Regions from separate parts of the Vibrio tubiashii ATCC 19109 genome, predicted to be linked through region 3. Evidence: predicted binding sites of a transcription regulator. Region 3 holds the regulator's gene; each other region holds the start of a gene.
The links. The regulator PurR, encoded in region 3, represses purine synthesis genes. The targets are predictions, from matches to a motif close to TNANGNAAACGTTTNCNTNA.

Region 1 (5,143 bases), 650 kb from region 3:
CACCTCTCCTTCTGCTCGTTGCAAGTCTTTATCAAGCAGCACCAATTCACTAATGCTACCCAGTGTCAGGAGGTAATTACACACCCCAACCCCGACTGAACCTGCTCCAATTACACCGATTTTCATTTAACTTTCCCTGTATTCGTTACCTCTTAACTGTGGATTGTACTAACAATTACATCAATTATTCCAATTTAATTTTATGCCAAAAATAAATGACAGAATTTACGACTACGGATGAGCTAATGATTAGGGTCTGTTGACCTTTTGCGGTTAAATTTTGTTCGAGATAAAAGCGTTTTAATCGCGGCGAGAGGTTTGTGGCCTAGTCATTCTAAGCAAAACACCTCTCAACAAAGAGTAAAACGCTTTTAGCCGAACCCTTCGGGCAGCGTTTGTGGCTCCTTTCTACTGCGTTATCTGCTTATCAAGTAGGTTAACTACATCTCAAAGCCTCTGCCTTGTATAAAGAACCCACAAACTGCTGCAAAAATCAGCTCAAAAGGTCAACAGACCCTAGTTTCTTCCTTTAAACAGTCGACCATCAGTTCGGTAGAAGATCAGAGCAAGTAGAATTAAGCTGCATCCAATTAACTTGTTGCGTGATAGCTGTTCTCCATACCAGAGAATGCTCAGGATAACCGTCCAGATTGGTTCCAAAAGCATGATGAGCGCAGCGTTGGCAGGGTTACATCCCTTTTGCCCTAATGTTTGCATCACGTATCTAAGACTGGTGGCAAGCAATGCGCTAAGAGCAAACCAACCCCAAATAGACGCTTCAACACTTTCGGGTATTGTTTCAAATAGTGACGAGGCAACCAGTGCCAGAACTCCGGTTACAAACAGTTGAATGCAAGTTAGCATCAAAACAGGAATTTTCTGCGCAAGCTTGCTGTTCACATTGAAGTGAAGCGCAAGAAGACAGGCATTGGCAAGAAACCACAACTGCCCTGCTGAGCTCTTCCACCCATCCGTTAATGACAGCATTGCTAAGCCAGCGATTGCAATCGGCATCGAAACCCAAAAAGCTCTTTTCGGTCTTTCTTTATAAAGTACCCAGGCAATGATTGGCACAATGATCATCGATAGGCTAACAATAAACGCCCCTTCACCGAGCGTCTCGCTGATTGAAATTGCATAAACCCAAGTCAGTAGCGCTAACGCTAGAATGCTACCTCCCCCTATGGCTTGAAGTAACAATTGGCTTGTTAAATCCCTAAAGCGCTTATAGCACAGTGGCAACAAGCAAATAGAAGCCACTACAAAGCGCAACCCAACAAAACCAAACGGGGGAAGACCTTGTATTGCTTCTTTGGAGAAGATCCAACCTAAACCAGCCAGTGCAGTGGTGAAGAACAGAATCCAGGCAGCTTTACTTTCAGCGTTCAATTTACATCTCTCTAAGGTCGAACGACCTATCTATTTTATTATTAATATCCGACCGATAGTGTCAGATTTAGGCGGCAATGGCTATGAATTATCTATCCAAAATTACAGCGAAGGAGTAATCTGTTCTCTTTCCATCATTGAGAAGAAAATATGATTATTGTTGGACATCGCGGAGTCGCTGGTCGCTACCCTGAAAATACCAAAGTCAGTATAGAAGCAGCCATTAACCTCGGGCTCGATTGGGTTGAGGTAGACGTACAACCCACAAAGGACGACCAACTTGTTATCTGTCACGATCATACAATTAATCGATGCAGTGATGGTTCCGGTCGTATCGATAAACTGACTCTGAAGCAACTGAAAGAATATGATTTTGGTGCTTGGTTTAATACAGAGTTTGCTAATCAGAGCCTTCTCACACTAGAGGAACTTCTCACCTTAGCTAAAACACACAACTTAAAACTCAACCTTGAGATAAAAGTAGACCGCCATGATGTTCAAAAGGTGTGTGAGTTACTCAAAGAGCAATTAGCCAAGAATAATGTTGACCCTAGCGATGTTGTGCTTTCAAGTTTCAGTCATGCAGTTATACGTCAACTTAGCCAATCGCTCCCTCAATATCGACTTGGTGTCTTGTGTAACCGTCTCGACAAGAAAACCAAAACTCTCCTTAAAGAAGTCGATGCGTTTAGTTGCAACATCAATTATCGATGGGCTAACAAGCAGCAGATTGAACAACTCAAGCGTGACGGATATCAGGTATGGAGCTACACCGTCAACAACCCGAACTCACTGAAACACCTCCCTAACCTAGACGCGATTTTTAGCGACTTCCCCGAGCGATTCTTATAGCGCTACTGACGATCTGACATACAGTGCTATCCAGTACTACTGTATAACACTGTATAAGCCATAGTGACCTGCATCACTATTTATGAATTATTTGTCAAATCTCTCCCACACCCAAGAATCTCATATTTATTTTATATATCAACACCTTAAATAACACTCCAAACTCACACCGTCCTAATTCTGTTTAAATACCGCACAAAAATGCTTGCCAACACAGCCAATAAAAACTACTGTATAACCATACAGCATGTACAAAGGAACAGTAATCATGATTCAGGCACATACTCAAACTCACACGTTCTCTAAATACAATGTTTTGGCTCAACCTACAGCGCCAATGAACATCGATAACGATACGTTAAGTCGCCTAGCTGGTCTTTCTGGCCAGAAACAATGGATCTTATTTACTGCTGAATGTCCTCGCCCTGACTATGAGCAGTTCGCTGCCTTCAGTGTGAGCTGTAAGAAAATTATCCAGATGAAAGCTTCTCAAAAACAGTCTGAGTTTGAAATTGTTAAGAAAGCGATTGAATCAGGTAATGCGAGTGCTGTCGTGGCATCAAACAATATTCCTATGGTTGAGCAAAGCTTACTCCGCAACCATGCTATCCAATTCCAGTGTGAAGTCTTTTTCGTTGAGGGCAGAGTTAACCAGTATCACTAACAAGCTCAACAAATTCACTGTCTTTTTGCCCTACCTTGTGTGGGGCTTTTTCTTTTTTGCACCCTATTGAGCTGTTTTTCGCCATATAGAGAAAAAACAAAGCAAACGTTTGCTTTTTCTCTGGCAGCACAAAATAGTTCTGGTATTATGCGAAGCAAATAAATTATCTGCGTGGATAATTTCACCACCTTGCTAAAGTATAGGAATGTCAAAATGAGTCTCGCTGATCAAGTTCTAGCTGTTAACGATGATCTTCCAATTCGTACCGATAAACCCGTCCACAGCGGAAAAGTTCGCTCTGTTTACTGGCTAACTGAAGAAGACAGCAAGCGTCTTATCCAAGAAAAAGGTTATGACGTTGCCCCTGATGCGCCACTTGCTATCATGGTAATCAGTGACCGTATCTCAGCGTTTGACTGTATCTGGCATGCTGAAGGCGGCTTAAAAGGGGTTCCTGGAAAAGGCGCGGCGCTCAATGCGATTTCCAACCACTGGTTTAAGCTGTTCAAAGACAACGGTTTAGCAGACAGTCACATCCTTGATATTCCCCACCCTTTCGTTTGGATCGTTCAAAAAGCGAAACCAATTATGATCGAAGCGATCTGCCGCCAGTACATTACTGGCTCAATGTGGCGCTCTTATGAGAAAGGCGAACGTGAGTTCTGCGGTATTGAGTTACCAGAAGGACTAGAAAAAGACAAAGCGCTACCAGAGCTGCTGATGACACCTTCAACCAAAGGCATTTTAAAAGGCATTCCAGACGTGCCAGAAGCGGATGACGTCAACATTACTCGCCAAAACATCGTTGATAACTTCGCAGCATTCAACTTCTCTAAAGCAGATGATATCGCTCAATATGAAAAACTGCTACGCGAAGGTTTTGTTGTCATTAGCAACGCCCTTGCAGAAATCGAGCAAATTTTTGTTGATACCAAATTTGAGTTTGGCTACGTTCACGATGCAGCAGGTAACGAGAAACTTATCTATATGGATGAAGTGGGCACACCAGATTCATCACGCATTTGGGACGAGCGCGAATACGATGCGGGTAATATCGTAGAGAACTCAAAAGAAGGCTTCCGTCAATTCTTGCTTAACCACTTCCCAGACCCAGATATTCTGCTTAACAAAGAGCGTATGGATGAGCGTGAAGCACTAGCGCGTGACAATGAATTACCTCTAAAAGCCTTAATGGATATTTCTAAGACTTACCTCGGCATAGCGGAGAAAATCACAGGCGCTGAAATTCACCTAAGCGAAAATCCGAAGCAAGAGATCATCGATATCCTTAGCCGTGATTACGGCCTGATTGATTAACCTCCCCAACCCGAATGCAAATGCCCTCGCTTTTGAGGGCATTTTTGTTTTGAGATGTTGTCGTTAATGGGATTTTCGGTTTAAAGCGAACTAGAAATCATAGAAAAGGTTGGATTGTTTATGCCTCAAAGTTTGTTTGGATAGCCCCAAAATTTCATAAGATTAATTTAGTCAACAGAGTCAATTCAACAACTCTCATTTCTAAAAAGAGTTGTATCCCCATCCGAATGCTGTAGTTCTATCGCTAGGCCATAACGTAAATAGGGTATCTTTCGCCTTGATTATGCAAAAAATTGCGATCAAAATCGTAGCTCCCTTTTGGACTGGCTGAGCGCGCAAAAAGTGTATTGGTAAGTCAGAGCTCAAACTAAGCAGTAAATGTTTGCAGGTGATTTCGTGAAAAAAATTTTATTAGGTGTCCTTTTCAGTGCATCGGTCTTTGCTTCCTCAAGCAAAAACGTTCCAACGATGAATGATAAGAACGGTTATGTAGAACCGTTTCAGATGTTTGATAATGTTTATTATGTTGGGGACAAATGGGTTTCATCATATGCAATTGATACAGATGACGGATTAGTGATAATTGATACACTTGATTTCCCTTATTCTAAGTGGATTCCTATCAATCTTGAGAAGCTAGGGTTAGAAGATGAGCCAATAACGCACATATTGGTAACGCATGGGCATTCTGACCATGTTGGGGGCGCTCAGTTACTTCAGAAGATGTACGGATCAAAAGTTGTGATGACAAAAAGTGCTCATGAGCTATCCATACAGCAATCAAACAAAAGCAAAGGTGAGAATAAGTTCCTTCCACCAACCCTAGACATAGAGATAAAAAGTGATACCTCTATGGTTATTGGTCGTCATGGGTTTAAGTTCTATCTCACACCGGGTCATACCGAAGGTGATTTTTCCCTA
Region 2 (5,143 bases), 1.0 Mb from region 3:
CACGGATCGGTAGTTTCTTCTTACCTTCGTTATTACTCTCAACTTCGGTCAGCTCATCTGCATCGCCTAATAAGCGGCGCGCAATGACGATGCTCATCAGCTCGCCTAGACCAATATCTGCCAGTAGATCGTCGATTGACTCTACTTTTAGGTCGGTCAGAACATGATTGATGTTCTCTTCATCGATATCTGATAGAGAAAGCTCACCTAAGGCATGGTTAAGCAGGCGGCGACCTAAGGTAATCGACTCTTCGCGGCGCATGGTTTTCAGAACCTGACGGATCTTAGTACGCGCACGAGACGTCACCACGTAGTTGAGCCATGCAGCATTTGGACGCGCACCCGGAGCACTGATGATTTCAATCGTCTGACCGTTTTTCAGCGATTTACTCAGTGGATAAGGGTTGCGATCAACACGAGCACCAACACAGGTATTACCGACATCAGTATGTACAGCATAAGCGAAGTCTACTGCGGTAGCACCCACTGGCAGCTCAACAATACGGCCTTTCGGCGTAAAGACGTAAATCTCATCTGGGAACAGATCTGACTTAACGTTTTCGATGAATTCGAATGAGTTCCCCGCGCTTTGTTGTAGCTCAAGCAGGCTTTGCATCCAGCGCTGAGCTTTGACTTGCGCCGTAGTGCCTGTTCGCTCACCGTTGCCTTTGTAAGACCAGTGAGCCGCAACCCCTTTATCCGCCATTTGATCCATATCTTCGGTACGGATCTGAACTTCAACCGGTACACCATGAGGGCCAACCATTGAAGTATGGATAGATTGATAGCCGTTCGCTTTCGGTACTGCGATGTAGTCTTTCATCCGACCAGGACGTGGCTTGTATAGGCTATGCACCTGACCAAGCACGCGATAACAAGTATCGGCATTGTCGACCACGACACGGAAAGCGTAGATATCCATGATGGTATGGAAGCGCTGCTCTTTGGTCTTCATCTTGTTGTAGATGGAGAAGAGGTTTTTCTCACGACCAAAAACACGCGCTTTAAGACCGACTTCTTCAAGGCGACCTTCAATCTCATCATGGATACGTTGAATCATCTCTTTACGGTTACCACGCGCGGCTTTAACTACCTCTTTAAGAACGCGATAACGGTTCGGGTAGAGCGCTTCAAAACCAAGTTCTTCTAGCTCAGTTTTAATGTTGTGGATACCAAGGCGGTGCGCCAATGGAGAATAGATTTCTAAGGTTTCACGAGCGATACGACGCTTCTTGTCTGGACGAAGAGCGCCAAGCGTGCGCATGTTGTGCGTACGGTCAGCAAGCTTAATCAGAATAACGCGGATGTCTTGCACCATGGCAAGAACCATCTTGCGGAAGTTTTCTGCCTGAGCTTCCTTGCGATCGCGAAACTTAAGCTTATCAAGCTTAGAAACGCCATCCACCAGTTCTGCAACGGTATTGCCAAATTGGGCTTCAAGCTCTTCTTTGGTGACTTCAGTATCTTCAATAACGTCGTGAAGTAGGGCTGCTTGCAGGGTTTCAATATCAAGGCGCATTTCAGCCAAGATACGAGCAACAGCAACAGGGTGGATGATATAAGGTTCACCGCTAGAGCGGGTTTGCCCTTCATGGGCATCTTTCGCTACCACATAAGATTGACGCAGAGCCTCAATTTGAGGCTCTGTTAGGTATTCTTGGGCAACGTCTTTTAGGCTATCGAATAGATACAAACTTTAGGCCCGGAAGATAGTTGTAGTGACGAGAAGGTCTAATTAACGGCTGTGAGCAATGCTGCTTACAGCTGCTAGTTCAGCGGCTTCTTGCTCTTGCTGCTCTTGACGCTCACGTGCATCAAGAATCTCTTTAGTGATAAGACCTTCTTCGATTTCGCGTAGAGCGATAACCGTTTGCTTATCATTCTCTTCTGGCACTAGTGAATCTTTGCCACCAGTTTGCATTTGACGAGCGCGGCGTGCCGCAATTAGAACTAGGTCGAAACGGTTGCCAACTTTTTCAACAGCGTCTTGAACAGTTACGCGTGCCATGAGAACTCCAAATTAGTTAACTAAAATTTTGAATGACGAGAAATTATACAGGCTGACAGTTCCTAGTGTCTAGGATCTGTTTGTGTTTCCTGCTATTTACTCAGCTAAAAGCGCATCAAGCATGCCTTTATATTTAGCAGCTTGCTTGTCTTGCTTCAATCTTTCTGCGCGGATGATGGCTTTAAAGTCCATCAGAGCAGTGTCGAAATCATCGTTGATGATCACGTAGTCGTACTCACTGTAGTGTGAGATTTCTGATTTTGCTTCAGCCATACGCTTAGCAATCACTGCATCGCTGTCTTGTCCACGAGCGTTAAGGCGACGCTCTAGCTCACCATTTGAAGGCGGCAGGATAAACAGGCTTTTTGCCAAAGGCATTTGTTCACGGATCTGACGAGCGCCTTGCCAGTCAATATCTAGGAACACATCAATCCCCTTATCGAGGTTTTCTTCAATCCAAACACGAGACGTGCCGTAGTAGTTGCCAAACACTTCGGCATATTCAAGGAATTCACTTTTCTCAATCAGCTCTTCAAAGTGCTCTTTTTGTACGAAGTGGTAATGAACACCATCTTGCTCGCCAGGGCGCATACCGCGAGTGGTATGAGAGACCGACACTTTCATCGCGTAGGTTGGGTTAGTTTCTAGCATGGCTGAAATCAGACTAGATTTTCCAGCACCACTTGGTGCAGATACGATATATAGAGTGCCTTTACCCATAGGTACGATCCCACATTTGGTTTGATAACTGCCGGTAGATAATACCGACATGTTTAAAGATAGCACTGACCACATAGAAACACCGAAGTGGTGAAATTTAGGCCAGAAAAATGGAGGCGAAGAGTAGCATAAATCGCCTATTTAGGACAACTTGCAATAACTGCTTAATTGTCACCGTTTTCACGCGTTGAGAACTAAGGGGATATTCAACATATTTATCGCCCAAAGCAATCGTTTGCTATTTTTGTATATTTAGCAGAGAAAAGCGTTGAGTTTTTATTCGAGATCCTTACAATCCGCGCAAACGATTAAATGCTGTATATGTCTAATAAAACGGATTGGACGTTTCTACCACTGAGCCTACCTTAGTGACTACAGTAGCTTATGCGCCTATCCCTTTTTGCAGCATTGAATCCGTTTACTGTTTACCCTACTTGTAAAGGTTTCATTGTGAGTCTCGAATCAACTCTAAAAGCCCAGAGTCAGTCTGGTGTGCTGAATTCAGTATTTAAAATTACTGAGCGTAAAACAACCTTAGGTACCGAGCTATACGCTGGCTTTATTACCTTTTTGGCAATGAGCTATATTTTGGCGGTTAACCCTGCCATTTTGGGCGGTATTCCTGGGATGGATAAAGGCGCAGTGTTTACAGCAACTGCACTGGCTGCGGCAATCGCGACTTTCATTATGGGTGTTTGGGGTAATTACCCAGTTATGCTTGCGCCAGGCATGAGTATGAATGGTTTCTTTAAAGGGATGCTACTCAGCGGCTCGGTTGCGCTCGTGTGGAACGAAGCCCTATTTGGCATCTTTTTATCAGGTGTGCTTTATCTGCTCCTCTCCCTGACCAATATCCGTAAATCCTTGATAGAGTCGATTCCTAACGATCTGAAGAATGCAATTACGGTATCGCTTGGTCTGTTTATCGCCTTTTTAGGCTTGAAGAACGCGGGCATCATCGTCGAAAACAAGTTTGTTTTGGTCGGTATGGGTAATATTACTGACCCTCAAGTTATCATTGCCTACATCAGTATTTTTATTGCTTTGGGCTGCATGGTTCGTGACATCAAGCTGGCGACCTTTATCTCGTTTGTCAGTGCGATATTACTAACTGTTATCGCTGATATGGTGATGGGAACAAGCAACGCACCAATCCCTGAGCAAATCGTGACGGCACCGCCAAGCATGGCGAGTACGTTCGGTGCTGTGTTTGATTTCTCTGGCCTAACCGCAGACAAGATGTTCGATCTGCTGTTTGTTGTGGTTATCTTCCTGATTGTCGATTTCTTTGATGGCATGAGCACGATAGTAGGTGTTGGCCGTGATGCAGGTATTATCGACAAAGATGGCAAAGTACCTAACGCTCGTTCAGCCCTAGTTGCGGATGCAGGGGGAACTGTGATTGGTTCGGTGCTAGGTACAACCTCGATTACTGCGTTCTCTGAGTCGGGTATTGCTTCGTCTCAAGGTGCGAAAACAGGTCTAGCGGCGGTTGTGGTGTCGGGTTTGTTCCTTGTTTCACTGTTTTTATACCCTCTGTTCTCTATTTTTTCTGCAGCTATGGTTGCTCCGGCTATGGTCGTGGTAGGCATCTACATGATTGGTCGCTTAGGCCAGATTGATTGGGAGAAGAAAGAGTCTCGCATTGCTTCATTCTTTACCATTATGTTCACCGTACTGAGCTTCTCGCCAGCCAATGGTATGGCGATGGGCTTTATCAGCTACGCCTTCACTATGGTTGTTGCTGGTAAGGGTAAGCAGGTTCACCCAGTGATTTACGCTCTGTCTGCTATTTTCTTAGCCTACTTGCTGCTACTTTAATTGTTAGAAGAGTTGGCACATCGACTAAAGGATGAATGTTTGCCAACTCTTTTTCATCTTCCTCGTGATAAACCGTTTCTTAAGATCTTTTATGCTCTAGAGGCTGTGCTCTTGGTGGCGATTACGCTCGCTACTTTGTACGCCATGGTTGAAGAGTTTTTGCATGTGTTTACTGAGAAGCGTGTCCTTCTTACCGATATTCTGCTGATGTTTATCTATCTCGAAGTGCTTGCCATGGTTAAGCAGTTTGTGATGAACGGTAAGATTCCAGTGAGATACCCGATCTATATCGCCATGATGGCTATTGCTCGTTACATCACTCTAGGAATGAAAGAGATGGATGCGACCTTGGTGGTGTGGTTGTCTGTCGCGGCATTGATTCTGGCCGTCGCTACTATGGTGATTCGAGTTGGGCACCATTACTGGCCTTACGTGGATAGAAACACCTTAGAGAAAGATGAGTAGCTATTTAGACTAAAATGCCCCGCGAGTGAAGCGGGGCATTTTGTTTTAGAGGCACTGACGGATTAGTCACTGACAAGTTGGCTGTCGTCTTCAAGCTCTGTAGATGATTGAGGGAAAATAGACGCGAGA
Region 3 (5,143 bases):
CGAATCAAGACATCAATTGTGCGATCGTTTGGTGCATCAACACGGTGGCTGATCATATTTAAGATACGTTCACGGCTGAGAACCTGATTCGGATAAGAGGATAAAGCCACTAGCAGTTCATATTCTGCTTTAGTCAGCTTAACCGGCTCACCGTTACGACTCAGTGCACGGCGCTGAACGTCAAACGTCCACTCACCAAAGCGAACAACATTATCATCTTGCTTCGCTGCGCTGTCAGAGCCTGACGAGTTACGTGCAGCGGAAATTCGCCACAGTAAATTCTTAACTCGAACCAATAGCTCGCGTAATTCAAAAGGTTTAGTGACATAGTCATCGGCGCCCATTTCAAGGCCAACGATTTTGTCGATGCTGTCCGTGCGTCCTGTTACCAGGATAATTCCAATGTCTGATTGACTGCGAAGTTCGCGAGTTAGCATTAATCCATCTTCACCGGGTAGATTAATATCCAACATCACCAAATCAATCGCGTTGCTTTGTAGCATGTCTCGCATCTGCTCGCCGCTTTCTGCTTCGCTGACTTGGTAACCTTCATTCTGAAAGTAGCCAACGAGCTTGCTGCGAGTCACTACGTCGTCTTCTACTACTAGTACGTGATAACTCATCTGCACCACTTAATTTGCATTGGGAATAGTTCTATCATTTATTCTATTCATAAATAGTAACATTTCTAGTATTTATCACTTTAAAAACGAGAAAGATGATTTTTTATTGATTCAAGACAAAACCGCCGCCTTTGTTAATAAATGCTCATAATTCGTCTTTTATTGTCACGTAAGCCATTACCGCTATTCATTTTTATTAGTTACACTAATAGGTAGTTATTTTGGGAGTGATACCTAATGCAAGAAATCAAAGCATTCAACGAGAAACGTGCGGAAATCTATTGGTGGCTTTCAAGCCTTTACGCCAAAGAATTAACGGAAGAGAACCTTGAACAGTACCATTCAGCTCAAATCCGCTCTTTCCTTACTGGCCTTGGCGAGAATGCCGATCTAAAGCCGTCGATTGATCGTGTCATTGATGCACTCAATCGCCTTATCGATCGCGAAGATGCACAACTAGAGCTTGCCGCTGATTTTTGTGATCTATTTTTGAAGTCTGATCGCGACTCTGCACTACCTTACGCTTCAATGTACATTGGAGAGACTGGCCTGCTTAACGACAAACCAGCGAAAGAGATGGAAGCGTTAATGCTAGAGCATGGTGTTGCTGTCGATGAAGGCTTAAATGAACCTGCTGACCATATTGCCATTGAGCTGGATTTTCTCGGCAACCTCATCATTCGCTCTAATGAGCTTGAGCAAGAGCGTCATATTGAAGAAGCACTGATCGAGCAAGAGGGCTTCATTCGTCAGCACCTTCTAAGTTGGACCCCTAAGTTTTCAGCTAAGTGTCAAACACTCGATGAGTTCGGTTTTTACTCGGCGATCGCTTCTCTCACAGTGGCATTCTTAGAGTTAGATTGCACATACTTAATCGGTGAATAGAGTCTGACAATGTGAACTGACACAGGTCAGTTCGAAGAAATGTGTTTGCCCTAAGTCGGATTGCGGTCTAAAATCGTGACCGCAAACGATAAAAATGAACTATTCAAATACAAACCGCTAAATAAGAGCGGTTTTTGTGTTTCTGATACTTTCTGCCAACTTATTCTAAACTGAATATATTCTCGTGGCAGTCATCGACAGGACAAAATTTATGGCCACTATTAAAGACGTTGCTCGCCTTGCTGGTGTTTCAACAACCACTGTGTCTCACGTGATTAACAAAACACGCTTTGTTGCCGAAGCGACACAAGAAAAAGTGATGGAAGCGGTAACCGAGCTTAATTATGCACCGAGTGCAGTTGCTCGTAGTCTTAAGTGCAACACTACTCGTACAATCGGTATGTTAGTGACACAATCGACGAACCTATTTTTCTCAGAAGTTATCGACGGCGTAGAAAGCTACTGTTACCGCCAAGGTTACACCTTGATTCTGTGTAATACAGGCGGCATCTATGAAAAACAACGCGACTACATTCGCATGTTGGCTGAAAAGCGTGTAGATGGCATCCTAGTGATGTGTTCAGATCTGACTGAAGAGCTGAGCGAAATGCTTGATCGCCACAAAGATATTCCAAAAGTAGTTATGGATTGGGGCCCAGAGAGTTCTCAAGCAGATAAGATCATCGATAACTCAGAAGAAGGCGGCTACTTAGCAACCAAATACCTAATTGAACGTGGTCACACTGACATTGCTTGTTTAAGTGGTCACTTCGAAAAAGCAGCATGTGTTGAGCGTATTAGTGGCTTTAAGCGTGCCATGGCCGAAGCGGAACTACCGGTAAATGAAGATTGGATTCTTGAAGGTAACTTCGAATGTGATACAGCGGTATTGGCGGCAGATAAAATTGTTGCAATGGATAAAAAGCCAACAGCCGTGTTCTGTTTTAATGACACCATGGCACTTGGTTTAATGAGCCGCCTGCAACAAAAAGGCATTCAAATCCCACAAGATATTTCCGTAATTGGTTACGATAATATTGAACTGGCCGAGTACTTCTCTCCGCCGTTAACAACGGTTCACCAACCAAAACGTCGTGTTGGTAAGAATGCCTTTGAAATTCTTCTTGAGCGAATTAAAGACAAAGAGCACGAAAAACGCGTGTTTGAGATGCACCCAGAGATTGTTGAGCGTAATACCGTTCGTAATCTAAATAAATAACCTTAACTCAGACGCTTAGCTAGTAGCCGTACTATTGGCTAAGCGTATATCTCCCCTCTATTTATTGAACCAATGTCACATTTATCCTATACAAACGTGATGTTCTGCGCAGAATTTATTTATTCTTAAAGTGTTCGATTAATGCCACGAACAGGGCAAACCATTCCGAAAGGATGGGACGCAAAGCCTCCGGCCTTAAACAATTTATTGTCTGGTAGCGGGGTTGCCGATGGCGAATATGCAAACTGTCATACCGCTTTTACTTGCACTCGTATGACACCTTACTGACAATGTCTCTGCATAATTTTGCTAATCTCTCGGACCTGCATTGGTGGCGTATACTTATACACCGAGAAAACACAGCATGGATAAACCAATACTAAAAGACTCAATGCGTTTATTTGAGCAGTTAGGACATATCAAGTCTCGCTCAATGTTTGGTGGCTTTGGCATTTTTGCTGATGACACTATGTTCGCACTTGTCGTCAACGATAAGCTTCACGTACGCGCGGACGCGGCTCTCGCTAAACAATTTAAGTCTCAAGGGCTAGAACCTTACGTATACAAAAAACGCGGCTTTCCCGTCGTGACAAAGTATTTTGCGCTTTGTGATGACTGGGCAGCAGACGCAGGTAAAACGTTAAAGATTGCTAGCGTCGCGTTAAAAGCCGCAAACCAAGAGAAACAATGCCAATCGCAGGCGAAACCGAATCGCTTGAAGGATCTTCCTAATTTAAGGCTAGCGACAGAACGCATGCTTAAGAAAGCAGGCATAGACACTGTCGAAAACTTAGAAGAGGTGGGCGCCGTACACGCTTTTAAGGCTATCCAGTCTACACACTCTGCCGATGTTAACATCGAACTTCTCTGGGCTTTAGAAGGTGCTATTAAAGGCACGCACTGGTCGGTTATCCCACAAAGCCGACGTCAGGAACTGTTAACGCAAGTTAGCTAATCTAAAACAATATATCTAGAAGAAGTCAGCCTTAGTGCTGACTTTTTTATTGTTTTTTATCTGCCACCTTGAAATTTGTCGCTTGCTTTCCCTGTCTTGTCTAGTAACACTAATATTTGATATCCATGAAATTAAATGGAGCTGCTCAACATGAATAAAAAGATCATCCTAGGAATTGTTTTCGTCGCATTGATTGTTTTACTTGGCGTCAATTTTGGCCAGTATCTCACGCTAGACAATGCCAAAGCCCAGCAAGCTGAGCTTGCGGCATTTATTGCTGACAACTTTACTATCGCCGCGGCGAGCTATTTTATCGCCTATGTTGCCATCACCGCTTTTTCGATTCCTGGCGCTGCGGTCGTGACTCTTTTGGGTGCTGCCCTTTTCGGTTTCTGGACAAGCTTACTGCTGGTTTCTTTCGCTAGCACCATAGGTGCAACACTCGCATTTTTGAGCAGCCGATACTTATTGCGTGATTGGGTACAAAGCAAATTTGGTGAAAAGCTCAATGCCATCAACCAAGGCGTTGAAAAAGATGGCGCATTTTATCTGTTCTCACTGAGATTAATTCCAGTGTTCCCATTCTTCCTCATCAACTTGTTAATGGGTTTAACACCTATCGCGACGGCTCGATTCTATTTGGTGAGTCAACTCGGTATGTTGCCAGGAACTGCGGTTTACCTGAATGCTGGTACTCAACTGGCTCAAATAGACAGCTTGTCGGGTATCGTATCTCCAACCGTTTTAGCCTCTTTTGCACTTCTCGGCTTATTCCCTGTCATTGCAAAATGGATTATGGCTAAAATTAAGAGCTCCCCTTCAACATCAAATGGAAATGCTTAATGAGGATCTATTCCGCATCGACGCCTACCGAAGCTCACATTGTTTGTGAGCTTCTTAAGTCTCAACAGATTGACTGTGAAGTTCGCGGTGAAGGCGTGTTTGGGCTCCAAGGTGAAATACCTTTTGGCGAGAGTAGCGAACCTTATGTCTGGTTACTTGACCCAGAACAAGCCAAGCATGCCAATACGGTTATCGAACAATTTAACAATGCAGATGTTGGCAGTAATTGGCTTTGTAACCAATGCGGGGAAATGAACGAGCCTCAATTTGGCGCATGTTGGCAATGCGGACAAGCAGCACCTTAACCGATTTTAGGCGCTTCAATTTGCTGCTGAATAAATGAAATTGAATGGTGATTGAACTCTTCTGGTCGCTCGACGTTACATACATGGCCGCAATCGGCAATCTCAAGTAACTTACTTTTACGATGTGCTGCGACCATCTCTTTCACAGGTTGAATAAACATATAGTCTTTCTCACCCATCAAATAGAGCGTTGGGATTGGCAGTTCTCTATCCTTAAAATACTTCATCAGTGGGTTAACTTCCGAAGTGAGAATAAACCAACGCTTAAACTCTTTCTGGCAAAGCTTCTTTGCTTCGCGGATAAATAAGTGCC

Region 1: the regulator PurR is predicted to act here: its motif matches at 3,003-3,022, upstream of IX91_RS08140 (phosphoribosylaminoimidazolesuccinocarboxamide synthase).
Region 2: the regulator PurR is predicted to act here: its motif matches at 2,952-2,971, upstream of IX91_RS00485 (NCS2 family permease).

Annotation. Positions count from the first base shown of each region.
Region 1 covers NZ_CP009354.1:1,786,405-1,791,547, forward strand. The annotation lists gene IX91_RS08120 (lactate/malate family dehydrogenase) at 1-126, opposite strand, end outside; gene IX91_RS08125 (DMT family transporter) at 517-1,389, opposite strand; gene IX91_RS08130 (glycerophosphodiester phosphodiesterase family protein) at 1,540-2,241, shown strand; gene IX91_RS08135 (hypothetical protein) at 2,510-2,905, shown strand; gene IX91_RS08140 (phosphoribosylaminoimidazolesuccinocarboxamide synthase) at 3,119-4,222, shown strand; gene IX91_RS08145 (MBL fold metallo-hydrolase) at 4,619-5,143, shown strand, end outside.
Region 2 covers NZ_CP009354.1:100,027-105,169, forward strand. The annotation lists gene spoT (bifunctional GTP diphosphokinase/guanosine-3',5'-bis pyrophosphate 3'-pyrophosphohydrolase) at 1-1,693, opposite strand, end outside; gene rpoZ (DNA-directed RNA polymerase subunit omega) at 1,736-2,008, opposite strand; gene gmk (guanylate kinase) at 2,105-2,728, opposite strand; purine riboswitch at 3,024-3,123, shown strand; gene IX91_RS00485 (NCS2 family permease) at 3,179-4,549, shown strand; gene IX91_RS00490 (phosphate-starvation-inducible protein PsiE) at 4,589-5,014, shown strand; gene IX91_RS00495 (LTA synthase family protein) at 5,077-5,143, opposite strand, start outside.
Region 3 covers NZ_CP009354.1:1,135,455-1,140,597, reverse strand. The annotation lists gene torR (two-component system response regulator TorR) at 1-623, opposite strand, end outside; gene torD (molecular chaperone TorD) at 861-1,508, shown strand; gene purR (HTH-type transcriptional repressor PurR) at 1,720-2,727, shown strand; cyclic di-GMP riboswitch class I at 2,872-2,958, shown strand; gene IX91_RS05180 (TfoX/Sxy family DNA transformation protein) at 3,092-3,682, shown strand; gene IX91_RS05175 (TVP38/TMEM64 family protein) at 3,833-4,525, shown strand; gene IX91_RS05170 (putative signal transducing protein) at 4,525-4,830, shown strand; gene IX91_RS05165 (alpha/beta fold hydrolase) at 4,827-5,143, opposite strand, start outside.